DNA from 2 places in the Marinobacter sp. LM1 genome. Region 1 is predicted to be linked to the other one. Evidence: predicted binding sites of a transcription regulator. Region 1 holds the regulator's gene; the other holds the start of a gene.
The links. The regulator FliA, encoded in region 1, starts transcription of late flagellar genes. The targets are predictions, from matches to a motif close to CTAAAGTTTNNNNNNNNNNNGCCGNTAA.

Region 1 (7,781 bases):
CGATGATCAGGGCCATGCGCTGATCCAGCTCGCCTACCAGTTTTTCCAGGTAGGTTTCCGCTTCAAGGGTGTCTTCGTTGCGGATCTGGCCAACCACGCTCACCCGGGCCACCGGAATCAGGCTCAGGACACCGTCCAGCATGCCCAGACCGGCACGGAGGATGGGCACGATGGTTACCTTCTTGCCGTGGATCTGCTCCACGGAGACCGGGCCTGCCCAGCCCTCAATGGTTTTTTCCTGAAGATTGAAGTCTTTGGTGGCCTCGTAAGTCAGCAGCGCGCCAACTTCCTGTGCCAGCTCTCGGAAGTTTTTGGTACTGATGTCGGCGCGGCGCATGAGGCCGAGCTTGTGGCGGATCAGAGGGTGCTTCACTTCGTGGATCGGCATGGGGTCACCTGTGTGTTCGGGTTTCTGGCTTGAATCGGGATAGTGCAAATGGCGAAAGGATACCGTATCTGGGCCGCTGCGTCAGGCGTTGAACGGTGCTCAGCCGTCAAATTTTGCAAGGGCTGGTACGGTTCTTGCGATACCACCCGGAAAGCGACCCCTGGTGTCAGATTTTCGACCCGGAAAATGCCCGCAGGCACAGATACGTGGAGACAGACCCGGCATGGACAGAGCTCTAGTCCTTAACAACGTCAAATCCCTGACGCGGGGGAACCTCGGCATCCCCCTGATGCTGATGGGGCTGCTTGGCATGATGATTCTGCCCATGCCGGCGTTCCTGCTGGATGTGTTCTTCACCTTCAACATCACTCTGTCCATCGTCATTCTGCTGGTCTGCGTGTACGCCATGCGGCCGATGGAATTTGCCTCCTTCCCCACGGTATTGCTGGTGGCCACCCTGTTGCGCCTGGGCCTGAACGTGGCGTCCACCCGGATTGTATTGCTGAACGGCCATGAGGGCGGCGATGCTGCCGGTAAGGTCATCGAGTCCTTTGGTGAAGTCCTGATTGGGGGAAACTACGCTGTTGGTCTGGTGGTTTTCGCCATCCTTATGATCATCAACTTTCTGGTTGTCACCAAAGGTGCCGGCCGGGTGTCTGAGGTCAGTGCCCGCTTCACTCTGGATGCCATGCCTGGCAAGCAGATGGCGATTGATGCCGATCTGAATGCCGGGCTGATCAATCAGGACGAGGCCAAGCATCGCCGTTCGGAAATCGCCCAGGAAGCCGATTTTTACGGTTCCATGGACGGTGCCTCGAAGTTCGTGAAAGGCGATGCTGTTGCCGGTTTGCTGATTCTGGCCATCAACATCGTTGGTGGTGTGGCTATCGGCATGATGCAGCACGGGTTGGATTTTGGTCTGGCAATGGAGCGCTATGCGTTGCTGACCATCGGTGATGGTCTGGTTGCCCAGATTCCCTCGTTGTTGCTCTCCACGTCTGCCGCCATCATGGTTACCCGGGTAACGTCCAGCCAGGACATGGGTGGCCAGATCATTCAGCAGATGTTCAGCGCTCCCAAAGCGTTGGGCATTGCGGCCGGTATCCTGATTCTGCTTGGCCTGATTCCAGGGATGCCCCACATCGCGTTTCTCGGCCTTGGATTGCTGGCCGCTGGCGCAGCCTGGTTTATCTGGAAGAAACAGCAGCAAACGGTTGAGGATGAAGGTGGTTTTGTTGGCCGTGGCGGCATGGCTGGTGGTGCGGCCCGGCAGGGTGCGGAAATCTCTCCGGATCGTCCGGGTGGCGAGGGGCAGGCACTGCCGGCGCCGGGAGAAACCCGCGAGCTCGGATGGGATGACGTGGCCACGGTGGACATTGTCGGGCTGGAGGTAGGCTACCGCCTGATTCCGTTGGTAGACAAATCCCAGGGTGGACAATTGCTCAGTCGGATCAAGGGGGTTCGTAAGAAGCTTTCGCAGGATCTGGGCTTCCTCATGCCCTCGGTGCACATTCGCGACAATCTGGATCTTATGCCGAACGTCTACCGGATTACCCTGATGGGCGTGACCATTGCCGAGGCGGAGATTCATCCGGAGCGGGAGCTGGCCATTGATCCGGGGCAGGTGTTTGGCAAAGTTGAAGGCATTGCCGGCAAGGACCCGGCCTTCGGCCTGGACGCCATCTGGATTGAGTCCGACAGGAAAGATCAGGCCCAGACCCTGGGGTACACCGTGGTTGATGCGAGTACCGTGGTGGCGACGCACCTCAATCAGATCCTGCAGAAACACGCTCATGAGCTGATTGGCCACGAAGAAGCCCAGAAGTGGCTGGACCAGTTGGAGAAGATTTCGCCCAAGCTGGCGGAGGAACTGGTGCCGACCACCATTTCCATCAGCATCCTCTTGAAAGTGTTGCAGAACCTGTTGAAAGAAGAAGTGCCGGTGCGGGATATGCGCTCCATTGCCGAGGCCATCGTGAACGTGCATCCAAAGAGTCAGGACCCGAAAGTACTGACCACGGTAGCCCGCCAGGCGCTGCGCCGGATGATTGTTCAGAGTATTTGTGGCAACGACGCCGAAATCCCTGTTATCACGTTGGATCCAGACCTGGAACAGTTATTGCTGAAGTCTGTTCAGCAGAGTCAACAATCCGGCGGTCAGGATGACATTGGTCTGGTGCTTGAGCCCAACATGGTGGAAAAGCTGCAACGATCCCTTCAGGACAGCGTGCAGCGCCAGGAAATGCTCGGCAAGCCCGCCATCCTGCTGGTTTCGGGGCCCTTGCGGCCAGTACTGGCGAAGTTTGCCAGCTACGGGGTAGAGCGTTTGCATGTGCTCTCTTACCAGGAAATCCCGGATAACAAACAGATCACGATAGTCGCTTCTGTGGGTCAATAAACCGACGGAGCATCGCGGGGAGCCAGAGTGCTTGCCGGTGGGAGGATGAAACAGCATGAAAGTAAAACGGTTTTTTGCGCAGTCCATGGCTGAGGCCCTGAAGCAGGTAAGCCACGAAATGGGGCCGGATGCCGTTATTCTGTCTAACCGCCGGGTTGATGGTGGTGTTGAGATCGTGACGGCACTCGACTACGACGAAAACATGGCGCGTCAGCGTCTTGGCGATAGGGCGGTTGAAGCCACCAACGGCTCCCGGCTGGCAGAGATGCAGGCCGAGCAGCATCGTCGGCTGGAAGATGAGCTGAACCGGTCCCGCAGTCGCATTCGTGAGGTTCGGGAAAAGCGCGCAGGAAGTGGCGCCTCAGGTGGCGCGGCGTCGTCCTTGTCTTTCGAGGCGGCCGATTTTCCGGCGTCACGTCCCAGTGATGTAACAGTGGCAAAGCCGTTTGCGGGTAGCGAATCCGGCGCCGGTGGCTATGCCGATGAACTGGCCAGTATGCGTGCCGAAATCAGCTCTCTGCGTGATCTGGTCAGTGGTAAGGCTGCAACTGCCACGCCGACCGGCAACAGCGCAGTTCAGCAACGATTGGCCGAGCGCCTGCAGGAGTTCGGTTTGGGCGCGGAGCTGGCCGGCTCTCTGTCCCGTCGGCACCGGGCCGGGCGTCTGGAGGACGGCTGGAAGCAGTCACTGAAAATGCTGGCGACCGGCGTTCGTACCGGTCGCGAAGACTGGCTTGATGCCGGCGGTATCTATGCCCTGGTCGGGCCAACCGGGTCTGGCAAAACCACCACCATTGGCAAGCTGGCGGCCCGCTACGTCCTTGAGCATGGTCCGGATTCGTTGGCCCTGGTGACCACCGACCGCTATCGTGTGGCCGCTCATGAGCAGCTCTTCGTGTTCGGCCGCATCCTGAATGTGCCCGTGCGTGTGGTGGATGAGAGCCATTCCCTGGATGACATTCTTGATGAGTTATCGGATCGACACCTGGTGCTGATTGACACTGCCGGCCTGACCAGTGCCGACCGCGGTTACCAGGAACAACTGGCGGAGTTGGCTCGCAGCGATCACAATATCCGTACACATCTGGTGGTCTCCGCCACCAGTCAGCCTCGTATCATGAAATCCGTGTGGCATTGCTATAAGATGGCAAACCTTGCAGGCTGCATCATGACCAAGATTGATGAGGCCCTGACCCTGGGCGAAGCGCTCGGGTTCGTTATGGAGACCAGCTTACCGGTGGCCTGGTACACCGATGGCCAGAAGATACCGGAAGATCTCCAGAGGGCGGAGGCCATTCCGTTAGTGCGCCTGGGCGTAGAACGGCTTAAGGCCGTGCAGAGCGCACAGACAGTCGCCGAAGGTGCCTGAGCCTCGTTGGCGACCAGAATAAAACACCGGCACGCGTGCCCGTACAAGAACGTAGTAAGAGACTGATAACAGTATGAGCAGACCACATCCGGTTCAGGTGATTGCGGTTTCCGGCGGCAAGGGCGGTGTCGGCAAGAGCAATGTTTCGGTCAATCTCGGTATCGCCCTGGCCCAGAAGGGGCGCCGGGTTGTCTTGCTGGACGCGGATCTCGGGCTCGCCAACATCGATGTGTTGCTCGGCATTACCGCCAATCGAAATCTTCAAGACGTACTCAGCGGCGATTGTGATCTGAAAGACGTGCTGGTGAATGGCCCTGGTGGTATCAAGATTGTACCGGCTTCCTCCGGCACCCAGCGTATGACCCAGCTCAGCGCCATGGAACATGCCGGCCTGATCAACGCTTTCAGTGAGCTGGGCGACCAGATTGACGTTCTGATTGTGGATACCGCCGCAGGTATTTCTGAATCGGTGGTCAGCTTCCTCAGGGCCTCGCAGGAACTTCTGCTGGTGGTCTGCGACGAACCTACTTCCATTACCGATGCGTACGCGTTGATCAAGCTGATGAACCGGGATTATGGCACCAACCGCTTCCGTATCCTGGCAAACCAGGTCCGCAATGAGCAGGAAGGCCGCCATCTGTTTGAAAAACTGACCCGGGTCACCGAGCGTTTTCTGGATGTGGCACTACAATATGTAGGTATCGTGCCTTACGACGAGGCCGTCAAGAAAGCCGTTCAGAGGCAGAAAGCGGTGTTGGATGCCTATCCGAGGGCGAAAGCCTCGCTGGCTATCCGGGCTCTGGCCGAAAAAGTGGACAGTTGGCCTTTGCCGTCCTCTCCCAGGGGGCATCTCGAATTCTTCGTGGAGCGGCTCGTCGAAGTCTGATCTGAATCCAGTCCTACAAGAAAACCGGATACATGACATTGGCGAAACATCTGGGAATTTACCATCAGGCCGGCGCCAGGAGCCCTTCAGCCCTGATTGAAGAGCATGCGCCGCTGGTCAAGAAAATCGCCCTTCATCTCATGGCCCGGCTGCCGCCATCAGTGCAGCTGGAAGACCTTATGCAGGCCGGTATGATTGGCCTGCTGGAGGCCGCGCAGCGCTATTCTTCCGGCAAAGGTGCCACCTTTGAAACCTACGCAGGGATTCGCATCCGCGGTGCCATGGTGGATGAGATCCGCAAGGGCGACTGGGTGCCCCGCTCAGTGCATCGCAACGCCCGGCGAATCGCCAGTGCTATCAAACAAGTGGAAGATCGTACCGGGCGCGAGGCCCAGGATGCCGAAGTAGCTGAAGAGCTTGGCATTGGTCTGGACGAGTATCATGCCTCACTTGCCGACGCGAACAGCGGTAGACTTTTTAGTCTTGATGAGCTCAATGAATCCGGCGAGCTGCCGATAGAAGAAGCAGAAGCGAGTGATAATCCGCTGGACGGTATTGCTTCAGGCGCTTTCCAGCGCAGTCTGGCAGACGCCATTGAGCAGTTGCCTGAGCGTGAAAAACTGGTATTGAGCCTGTATTACCAGGAGGAGCTCAACCTCAAGGAAATCGGTGCGGTGCTTGGGGTCAGTGAGAGCCGGGTAAGCCAGATTCACAGCCAGGCGGCGTTGAGACTTCGCAGCCGGTTGGCCGAGTGGCGGGATGGTGACAACGACTGATCGGCCAGGTGCTGTGTTTCGCTTTCAGCAAGCTGTGTAGCTTTTGGTAAACGATGCTTTACAACGTGCGCAAACACCACACAATAAGCGCTTAAGGTAGCAGCCTGCTAGACTTCCAAAAGGCTGAATGAATTCCGGGTGTTACTGACTGGAGGTCCCATTGGACAAGAACATGAAAATTCTCATTGTGGATGACTTCTCCACAATGCGACGCATCATCAAAAACCTGCTGCGAGATCTCGGCTTCACCAATACGGATGAAGCAGACGATGGCAACACCGCGTTGCCCATGCTCCGAAGCGGCAAGTATGACTTCCTGGTGACTGACTGGAACATGCCCGGCATGTCGGGCTTTGACCTTCTGAAGGCTGTCCGTGCTGATGAAAATCTGAAGAACCTGCCGGTTCTGATGGTAACGGCGGAGGCCAAGCGGGACCAGATCGTGGCTGCGGCTCAGGCCGGGGTGAACGGGTATGTGGTCAAGCCTTTCACGGCAGCCGTGCTGAAGGAAAAGATCGAGAAAATCTTCGAACGAATCCAGTAACCAGAGGTCGGATGGCTCGCCATGAGTGATACCAAACAGAACCATCAGGGCCTTGATCCGGAGGTGGCGGAGAAGCTTCAAAAGCAGGCCTCCGACCTGGCCGAGAATGTAAACGCCGGGAATTATGCCAAGGCGATGACCCTGATCAATGAACTGAGCGAGGTTCGCGATCAGAGTCTGTATCGGGAAGTGGGGCGACTGACCCGCAGCCTCCATGAGGCAATCCGGAACTTCCAGATAGACCCGCGTAATGCCGAGCAGAAAGAAGTCCTGTCGAAGATGAGCGACGCTTCTGACCGTCTGGCCTATGTGGTTCAGATGACCAGCCAGGCGGCGAACCGCACCATGGATCTGGTTGAGGAAAGCATGCCGGTGGCTCACGCCATGCGGGATGAAGCGGTTGCCCTGCGGGATGAGTGGCAGCGTCTGCGCCGTCGTGAAATGGAGCCTGCGGAATTTCGGGAGCTTTACGGTCGCATCGACAAGTTCTTCGCTGGCCTGACGACGGACTCCGACAGTCTGTACCAGAACCTGTCGGAAATCCTTCTGGCTCAGGATTTTCAGGACCTTACCGGTCAGGTCATCCAGAAGGTCACCGCGTTGGTGAAAGAGGTGGAAGACAACCTTCTTGGTCTGGTGGTGATGGCCAGCCACGTAGATCAACTGACCGGTACAGTGCATCAGATTGAAGAAAAAGAAGAATCGGCCGAAAAAGGTGTAGGCCCCCAGATCAAGGCCGATGAGCGGGAAGATGTAGTTTCGGGACAGGACGATGTGGACGATCTGCTGTCCAGTCTCGGATTCTGATAATAAAGAGGGTGACGCATGGCGTTAGATGCTGATGAAGAGATCCTGCAGGACTTCCTGGTAGAAGCCGGCGAGATACTCGAAAAGTTGTCGGAGCAGCTGGTGGATCTGGAGCAGCATCCCGATGACAGCGATCTGCTGAACGCCATTTTTCGTGGCTTCCATACCGTGAAAGGGGGCGCAGGCTTTCTTCAACTGGAGGCACTGGTTAATTGCTGCCACTCTGCGGAGAACGTGTTTGATATTCTCCGGAATCACAAGCGCAAGGTAACACCGGACCTGATGGACGTGGTGCTGGAGGCGCTGGACAACGTTAATGCCATGTTCGAAGAAGTCCGCAACCGGGAAGAACCGACGCCCGCGCAGGACGAACTGATTGAAGCTCTGGATGCACTCGCCAAACCCGAGTCCGAGGATGCACCGGCGGTGGAAGCGCCAACCCCGGCACAGGAGCCGTCGTCTGCGGATGTCGGGCAGCAAGGGGACCAGGGCGATATCACTGACGAAGAGTTCGAGCAGCTGCTGGATGCGTTGGCGGATGAAAAATCCGATGGCCAGAAACCGGTCGGCAACGAGCAGGTGAGCACTCCGGCAGAACCCGCCGGCGGCTCCG
Region 2 (7,781 bases), 1.4 Mb from region 1:
ATTTTGACTCAATATAGTCTCGCCAGCGCGACAGGCTTTGCTGGTAGCGTTTCTGGCCAAGGCGTTTGGCCAGTTTGCGTTGTGCTTTAGATGCCCTGAGCCGCGCCGAGTCGGTCAGCGTGGTGCAGAGTTGTGGGTTGTCGTGGCACAGCTCGGGGATATCCTGAAGAAATACGTGCAGATCCCGCAGGGCGCTGGTGGCACGGGCATGTCGCTTCAGTTCGCGAATATGCTCCTGTAGTTGGCGATCGCCGGTAATCTCGGCCAGGGGTTCGGCAATGGCCCGGCTGCGGCGAAGGGCAATGCGGTACTGGTGCAGAAATTCGTCATCCAGCCCCAGAATGACCCCCGGGGTCAGCAGTTCCAACTGATTGTTCAGCTGCTGCAAAACCTCCGGGAGTGTGTTCTGGTCCAGATCAGTGGCGCCGGGACTGGCTTTTCGGTTCTTGCGCCGGAATTCGTTGTAACTGAAATCACGAGGCGTCAGGAAGGTTTCCAGTGCACCCTTGTTTTTGTCCACTTTCTTCCAGTGCCTTACCGGCAGCCGGATCTCCAGGATACTGGCGGTTGGCAATTCGAACGGAGCCTGGGGTACCAGAAAGGCGGCCAGTTCGAGTAATGCCGGGTTGTGGCCGATGAGGGTGATGCGGTTCTGAGCGTTATCCAGATTCTGCAGCCAGCGTAATAGACGCCGGAAGTCGAAGGTGTAAAGCTCATCTTCGGTGCGGACATGGGCCGGCTGGTCGTTGACGCTGAGTGCACCTGCCAGCGTTTGCTGGGCTCGCACAGCGGGGCTTGCATAAATGGCACCGGACAGCGCGCCCAGGCATTTCATTGCCCGCGCGAGCGGCGCAAGCTGGCTTTGGCCTCTGTCATTCAGTGGGCGTTCCTGGTCGCAGAGGCTGTCGTCGTTCCAGCTCGATTTGGCGTGGCGGATAAGAAAAAGCCGTTTCATGCATGCTTGCTCATGAGCTGAATGTTCAGACCTTAGTCTGACACAGCCTCAAGTCGTTTACATGACGGCCGATACGTATTTAGACGTATGACGCTGATATGACGGGCTTGTTTACATAAAAACCTGTTCCTGACCTGCGTTTGGTATACAGCTTTTAACAAACTGCAACGGAGTGCGGGCTGCGTTTGTGCATAATCAAAGGATTACAAGAAATGACCCCGGAGCGAAGACCATGACCTTCATGAGCAACCTGACCATCAGAACACGGCTTCTGATTGGTGTATTGGTGCCTGTACTGATTACGGCTGGAACAATTGCATGGATTACGGCGAACCAGATCCGGGCCAATGGAGAGGCAGAGTTGCAACGCCTCGAGCAGGAACTGTTGGAAGCGCGCAAGGAAGGTTTGAAAAATCTGGTTGAAACCGCGAAATCCGTGGTGCTTGAGGCCAAGTCCACTCCCGGTTTTTCGGAGCAGGAGACGCAGGAAGAGGCGCGAGAGCGGTTGCGGTCAATCAAGTTCGGTCAGAATAACTATGTCTTCGCCTACGATCGCAGTCTGTTCAATCTCGCCTATGCACCGGACCCCTCCAAGGAAGGCCCGACTACCAATCCGAACACCCAAAAGCTGGTTCGCGGGTTGTTTGACGCGGCAGGTGACGATGGCTTCATGCCTTATGAGTGGACCAACCCTGCTACCGGCCAGGTGGAACCGAAAGTCTCCTACTCCACTATCATTCAGGGCTGGGACTGGATGATAGGTTCCGGCGTGTATGTAACCGATGTTCAGAGAGCGGTGGCCGCTGCCCGGCAAGAAATTGATGCAACCATGACATCTGCTATGGGCTTCATTTTACTGCTGACCATTGTGGTGGTGGTGATTTCACTGGTAATCGGGTTGGTCATTGGCCGCACCGTGACTGCGCCGCTGAACAAGGTCAGCGACATGATGCGGGAGATTGCCGACGGAGAGGGCGACCTGCGCCAGCGCCTGCCGGAAGATGGTAAAGATGAGCTGGCCGTTCTGGGTCGCCGCTTCAACCATTTTGTCATCAAGATTCAGGACACCATCCGTGAGGTCGGCTCAACCACCGACCAGGTGGCGTCGGCAGCTGAAGAACTCAGCAGGGTGGCGAATGAAACCCGTCAATCGGTTCAGGAACAGGGTTCAGAAACCGACCAGATTGCTTCGGCCATCAACGAAATGGCGGCAACGATTCAGCAGATTTCCGGCAACGCCAATGAGGTGGAAGGCGCAGCTTCCGATGCGGACCGCATGGCCAAAGAGGGTGGCGAGACCATCAACAGTGCCCAGGGCGCGGTCAATCAGCTGTCCCAGGAAATGGAAGATACCGCCCGCAGCATCAATGCCCTGGCCGAGAAGTCGAACGATATTCAGCAGGTGCTGGATGTGATTCACGCGGTTACCGAGCAGACCAACCTGCTGGCCCTGAACGCTGCCATTGAGGCAGCCCGGGCCGGCGAGCACGGTCGCGGCTTCTCGGTGGTTGCCGACGAAGTGCGCCAGCTGGCCAAGCGGTCAGCGGAATCGGCTGATCAGATCCGGGAAATGATTGATGGCTTTGTGGCGGAGTCCAAAGCTTCGGTGGAGCGCATGAACAACTCCCGCAAGAGTTCAGAAGCGACCGTTGAGCGCATCAATCACGCCACCAGTGCACTGAACACCATCGTGACGTCAGTGACCCAGATCCACGATCAGGTGACTCAGATTGCGACGGCCGCTGAACAGCAGAGCCAGGTGGCAGAAGAGATCAATCAGAACGTGGTGCGGATTGTCGACGCGGCCCAGCGCAGTGACACCGGCGTGACCCAGACCAATGAGGCCAGCCACGAACTGGCCCGGCTGGGGGAGAATCTGCGCGAGCTGGTTGGCCAGTTCAAGGTCTGATTACCCTCATAAGAAAGCCGGCCCGCCACATTGGCGCGGTCGGCTTTCGTCGTTATGATGGTTCATTCCGGCATGTTTGAATCAAAAATCGATAACAATGGAAGCCAACACTATGTCCCTGCGTAAAACCCTGCTGGCGGCGGTCAGCACTCTTGGCCTGCTGGCCAGTCCTTTCGCGGTCTCTGAAGAAACCTATACCCTGCGTCTCGCGGAAACCTGGGGTCCCAATTCTGGCCTGCTGGGGGATGCGCCCCGCAACATGGCGGCCATGGCCGAGGAAATGTCGGGCGGCCGCCTGAAGATCCGGATTGATTCCTCCAACAAGCACAAGGCCCCTTTCGGTATTTTCGATCTGGTCCGTAACGGCCAGTACGACATGGGCCACACCGCCTCTTATTACTACAAGGGCACCATTCCCAACGCCATGTACTTCACCACCATACCCTTCGGCATGATTGCACCGGAGATGTATGCCTGGTTCTACCACGACGACGGCATGGAGTTGATGCAGAAGGTATATGAACCCTTCGGGCTGCTGTCCTTCCCGGGTGGCAACACGGCCAATCAGATGGGTGGCTGGTTCCGGAAAGAGATCAAGTCTCTGGAGGACCTGAAAGGCCTGAAAATGCGCACCCCCGGCTTTGCCGGCGAGGTTATGTCGGAAGTGGGCGTGGCGGTCACCAACCTGCCGCCGGGCGAGCTGTATACCGCGCTTGAGCGCAACACCATCGATGCCGTTGAATGGGTTGGCCCGGCGCTGGATCTGCAGATGGGCTTTCATCAGATTGCCAAGTATTACTACTCCGGCTGGCAGGAGCCCAATGCCGAAGTGCAGTTCCTGATCAACAAGAAAACCTGGGACAAGCTGCCGGCTGATCTGCAGGCCATCCTGCGGGTCTCCATGCGTACCGCAGCGTATGACATGTATATCCAGAGCACCCACGAAAGCGGTGTGGCGTGGGAGAAGATGAAGCAGGAATACCCGGATGTGACCCACAAGGTGTTTCCACCGGAAGTTATTACTGCCCTGCGAGAAACCACCAATCGCCTGTTGGATGAATTTGCCGAGAAAGACGAACTGGCGAACGAAATCATCACCTCACAGCGTGAATACCTTAAGCAGGTGCGCCCCTGGACCAATATTTCGGACAAGGCGTATCTGAACAGTGTCGCGGAGCAGTAAAAACGCTGCGTGACAATCGGGCCTGATAAGGCTGGAAAACAGGAGGGGCGTGGTCAGGGAATATCCCGACGCCCCTTTTTGTTTGCGTCTGTTTCTGGAAAAATACGCCGCTCAAACTTTGGGCAGGGCCGATGAAACAGACACTGCTATCTCTGAGCAATCTCACCAAACAGTTCGACGGCAAAAAAGTGCTGGATTCACTGAATCTGGACATTTTTGACGGCGAGTTCATTACCCTCCTGGGACCTTCCGGTTGCGGCAAGACCACCTTGTTGCGGATGATGGCGGGTTTCGAGCATCCGGATGACGGCACCATCGCGCTGGGCGATCAGGACTTGACTCACACCCCGCCGGAACACCGGCCGCTGAACACGGTCTTCCAGAACTACGCGCTGTTTCCTCACATGTCGGTCTTCGACAACGTGGCCTATGGCCTGAAAATGGAGAAACGGCCAAAGCAGGAAATCCGGGATCGGGTCGAGGATGCCCTGGCCATGGTCCAGCTTGAGGACTTCGCCCGGCGCAAGCCGCATCAGTTGTCCGGTGGCCAGCAACAGCGGGTGGCCATTGCCCGTGCGGTGGTCAAGCGCCCGAAGGTACTGCTGCTGGATGAGCCGTTGTCGGCGCTGGACTACAAATTGCGCCGCACCATGCAGGTGGAGCTCAAACGCCTGCAGCGGGAGCTGGGCATCACCTTTGTGTTTGTCACCCACGATCAGGAAGAAGCCCTGTCCATGTCTGACCGGGTGGTGGTGCTGAAAGATGGCCTGATCCAGCAACTGGGGACGCCGCGGGAAGTCTACGAGCGACCGGCTAACCTGTTTACCGCCCGCTTTGTCGGTGAAACCAACTTCTTCCCGGGCCGGGTGGACAAAGCCAACGGCGACGACACGATCACCGTGGATGTGTTCGGCCTGAAACGTACCTTCCGCAAGCCGGATTTCCCGGTCTCCGGTGGCCAGTCTCTGCATGTGCTGTTGCGCCCCGAGGATATCCGGGTACTGGCGCCGGACGATGAGGATGGTGTGGCTGGCAAGATTGTAGAGCGTAACTACAAGGGCAGTACCCTGGATTCGGTGATTCATCTTGAGGATGGCACCGAGGTGCTGGCGTCGGAATTCTTCGACGAAGACGACCCTACCTTCGACTATCGCCTTGGCGAGCCGGTCAAAGTGAGCTGGGTTGATGGCTGGGAATGGCTGTTACCCACAGAGCCGGAAGCTCTGCCAGAGGAAGAAGGCACCGATGCGTAGCCTGACACAGCAGCCGTTCCGTACGGCGGTGCTGGTGCTGGTTTGGGGCTGGTTGCTGTTTCTGGTGCTGACCCCCAACCTGCTGGTGGTCGGTGCCAGTGTAATGACCCGGGACCCGGGCTCCTTCATTTCGCTGCCGCTGACCCTGGATGCCTACCGGCAACTGCTCAATCCGCTGTACCTGGAAGTGTTCCTGCACTCCCTGTATATGGCGGCCATGACGACGCTGGTGTGTCTGCTGATCGGCTACCCGTTTGCGTGGGCGTTGTCCAAGGTCGGCAAACGCAATCAGGTGCTGCTGATCTTCCTGCTTATCGTGCCGTTCTGGACCAATTCCCTGGTGCGAACCTACGCCCTGAAGTTGATCCTGGCCACCAATGGCCTGCTCAACAACGCGCTGATGTCGCTCGGGGTGATCGAGGAGCCCATGCAGCTGCTGTATACCGAAGGAGCCGTGATTATCGGGCTGGTGTATCTGTTGTTGCCGTTCATGATCCTGCCGCTCTACTCGGTGTTTGAAGACCTGCGGGAGGACTACCTGAGGGCGTCGCACGATCTGGGCGCGGGGCGCCTGTCCACGTTTATCCATGTGATCGTGCCGCTGACCCTGCCGGGGGTGCTGGCGGGCATCATGCTGGTGCTGTTGCCGGCCATGGGGTTGTTCTTTGTGCCTGATATTCTGGGCGGTTCCCGCAACCTGCTGGTGGGTAACGTCATCAAGAACCAGTTTCTGGATGCCCGCAACTGGCCCTTTGGTGCCGCTGCCAGCATCCTGCTGACCCTGGCCATGGCGTTCCTGATGTTCGCCCACCGCCTGAGTAAACGGCGGATCGGGGAGGACTGTGTATGAATCGCTGGCTGCCCCGCACCTACCTGACGCTGGTGTATCTGCTGCTTTACGTGCCTATCGTGGTACTGGTGGTATTCTCCTTCAACGATTCCCGCACCGGTTACGAATGGGGTGGCCTGAGCCTGCGCTGGTACGAAGCCCTGTTGAACAACCGGGCCATGGTGCAGGCCATGTGGAATTCCCTTTGGCTGGCGCTCTCCGCGGCCACTGTGTCGACGTTGATCGGCGCGCTCACCGCACTGGCACTGCACCGATACCGGTTCCGGGGCAAGAAAGTTCTCAATGGCATGCTGTTTGTAGTGATGATGTCGCCGGAAATTGTCCTGGCGATTTCGCTGCTGGCGCTGTTTCTGCTGGTGGGGCTGCAGCTGGGGTATGTATCCCTGTTGCTGGCTCACGTTACCTTCTGCCTGCCGTTTGTGGTCATCACCGTGATGGCTCGGCTCAGCGGGTTTGACGAACGCCTGCCGGAGGCGGCCCGGGATCTGGGCGCCAACGATTTCACCATGACCCGCACGGTCCTGATTCCGGTGATCATGCCGGCCCTGCTGGCGGGCTGGCTGCTGGGGTTTACACTGTCACTGGACGACGTGGTGGTCAGTACGTTTGTCAGTGGCCCGAGTTATGAAATTCTGCCGTTGCGCATCTATTCCATGGTGCGGGTGGGCCTGAAGCCCGAAGTGAATGCCCTTGGCACCCTGCTACTGGTATTCTCACTGGTCATGTTGATCTTGTCTCAATGGATACTGTTAAGGAGCAAACGATGAAGAAACTGGCACTGGCCGGCCTGCTGGCGGTGGGCCTGACTGGCTGCAGTGGTTCTGAGGAGCCCAAGGTTCTGAACCTGTACAACTGGTCTGAGTACATGCCCCAGGAAGTTCTGGATCGCTTTACTGAGGAAACTGGTATCCAGGTGGTCTACACCACCTACGACAGCAACGAAGCCATGTATGCCCGGCTGAAACTGCTGGATGAGAGCGCCGCCTACGACCTGGCCGTGCCCTCCACCTACTACGTGAGCAAGATGCGGCAGGAAGACCTGCTGATGCCCATCGATCGCAGCAAGATCGAAGGCTTTGACCAGCTGGACCCGGAACTGGTGAACCTGGATATCGACCCGGACAACCAGTACAGCGTGCCATACCTGTGGGGTACTACCGGCATTGCCGTGGACACCGCCGATGTGGAAGGCGAAGTGACAGCCTGGGCGGACCTGTGGGATGAGCGCTTTGAAGGCCGGGTCATGCTGACCAACGACATGCGTGAAGTGTTCCACGTTGGCCTGCGGGTGCTGGGTTACTCCGGTAACAGCACTGACCCGAAGGAAATCGAGGAAGCCTACGAGAAGCTGACCGAGCTGATGCCCTCTGTGCGCACCTTCAATTCGGATGCCCCCCGCATGCCGTACCTGGAAGGTGAAACCGACGTGGGCATGATCTGGAACGGCGAAGCCGTCATGGGCCGCGATACTCTGGATTCCCTGGAATACGTGTATCCGGAAGAAGGCATCATCGCCTGGCTGGACAGCTTCGTGATTCCCAAGAACGCCAAGAACCCGGAAGCCGCTCACCAGTTCATCAGCTTTGTGCTGCAGCCGGAAATCTCGGCCCTGATCAGCGAAGAGATCGGCT

Region 2: OZ656_RS01435 (methyl-accepting chemotaxis protein) is a predicted target of FliA. The motif match lies at 1,003-1,030, and genes of this name have one in related genera.

Annotation. Positions count from the first base shown of each region.
Region 1 covers NZ_CP114373.1:1,685,418-1,693,198, forward strand. The annotation lists gene upp (uracil phosphoribosyltransferase) at 1-388, opposite strand, end outside; gene flhA (flagellar biosynthesis protein FlhA) at 612-2,786, shown strand; gene flhF (flagellar biosynthesis protein FlhF) at 2,842-4,155, shown strand; gene OZ656_RS07910 (MinD/ParA family protein) at 4,229-5,041, shown strand; gene OZ656_RS07915 (RNA polymerase sigma factor FliA) at 5,074-5,817, shown strand; gene cheY (chemotaxis response regulator CheY) at 5,978-6,361, shown strand; gene OZ656_RS07925 (protein phosphatase CheZ) at 6,383-7,168, shown strand; gene OZ656_RS07930 (chemotaxis protein CheA) at 7,187-7,781, shown strand, end outside.
Region 2 covers NZ_CP114373.1:319,651-327,431, forward strand. The annotation lists gene OZ656_RS01430 (CHAD domain-containing protein) at 1-955, opposite strand, end outside; gene OZ656_RS01435 (methyl-accepting chemotaxis protein) at 1,188-2,864, shown strand; gene OZ656_RS01440 (TRAP transporter substrate-binding protein) at 2,977-4,047, shown strand; gene potA (spermidine/putrescine ABC transporter ATP-binding protein PotA) at 4,179-5,300, shown strand; gene potB (spermidine/putrescine ABC transporter permease PotB) at 5,293-6,150, shown strand; gene potC (spermidine/putrescine ABC transporter permease PotC) at 6,147-6,917, shown strand; gene OZ656_RS01460 (extracellular solute-binding protein) at 6,914-7,781, shown strand, end outside.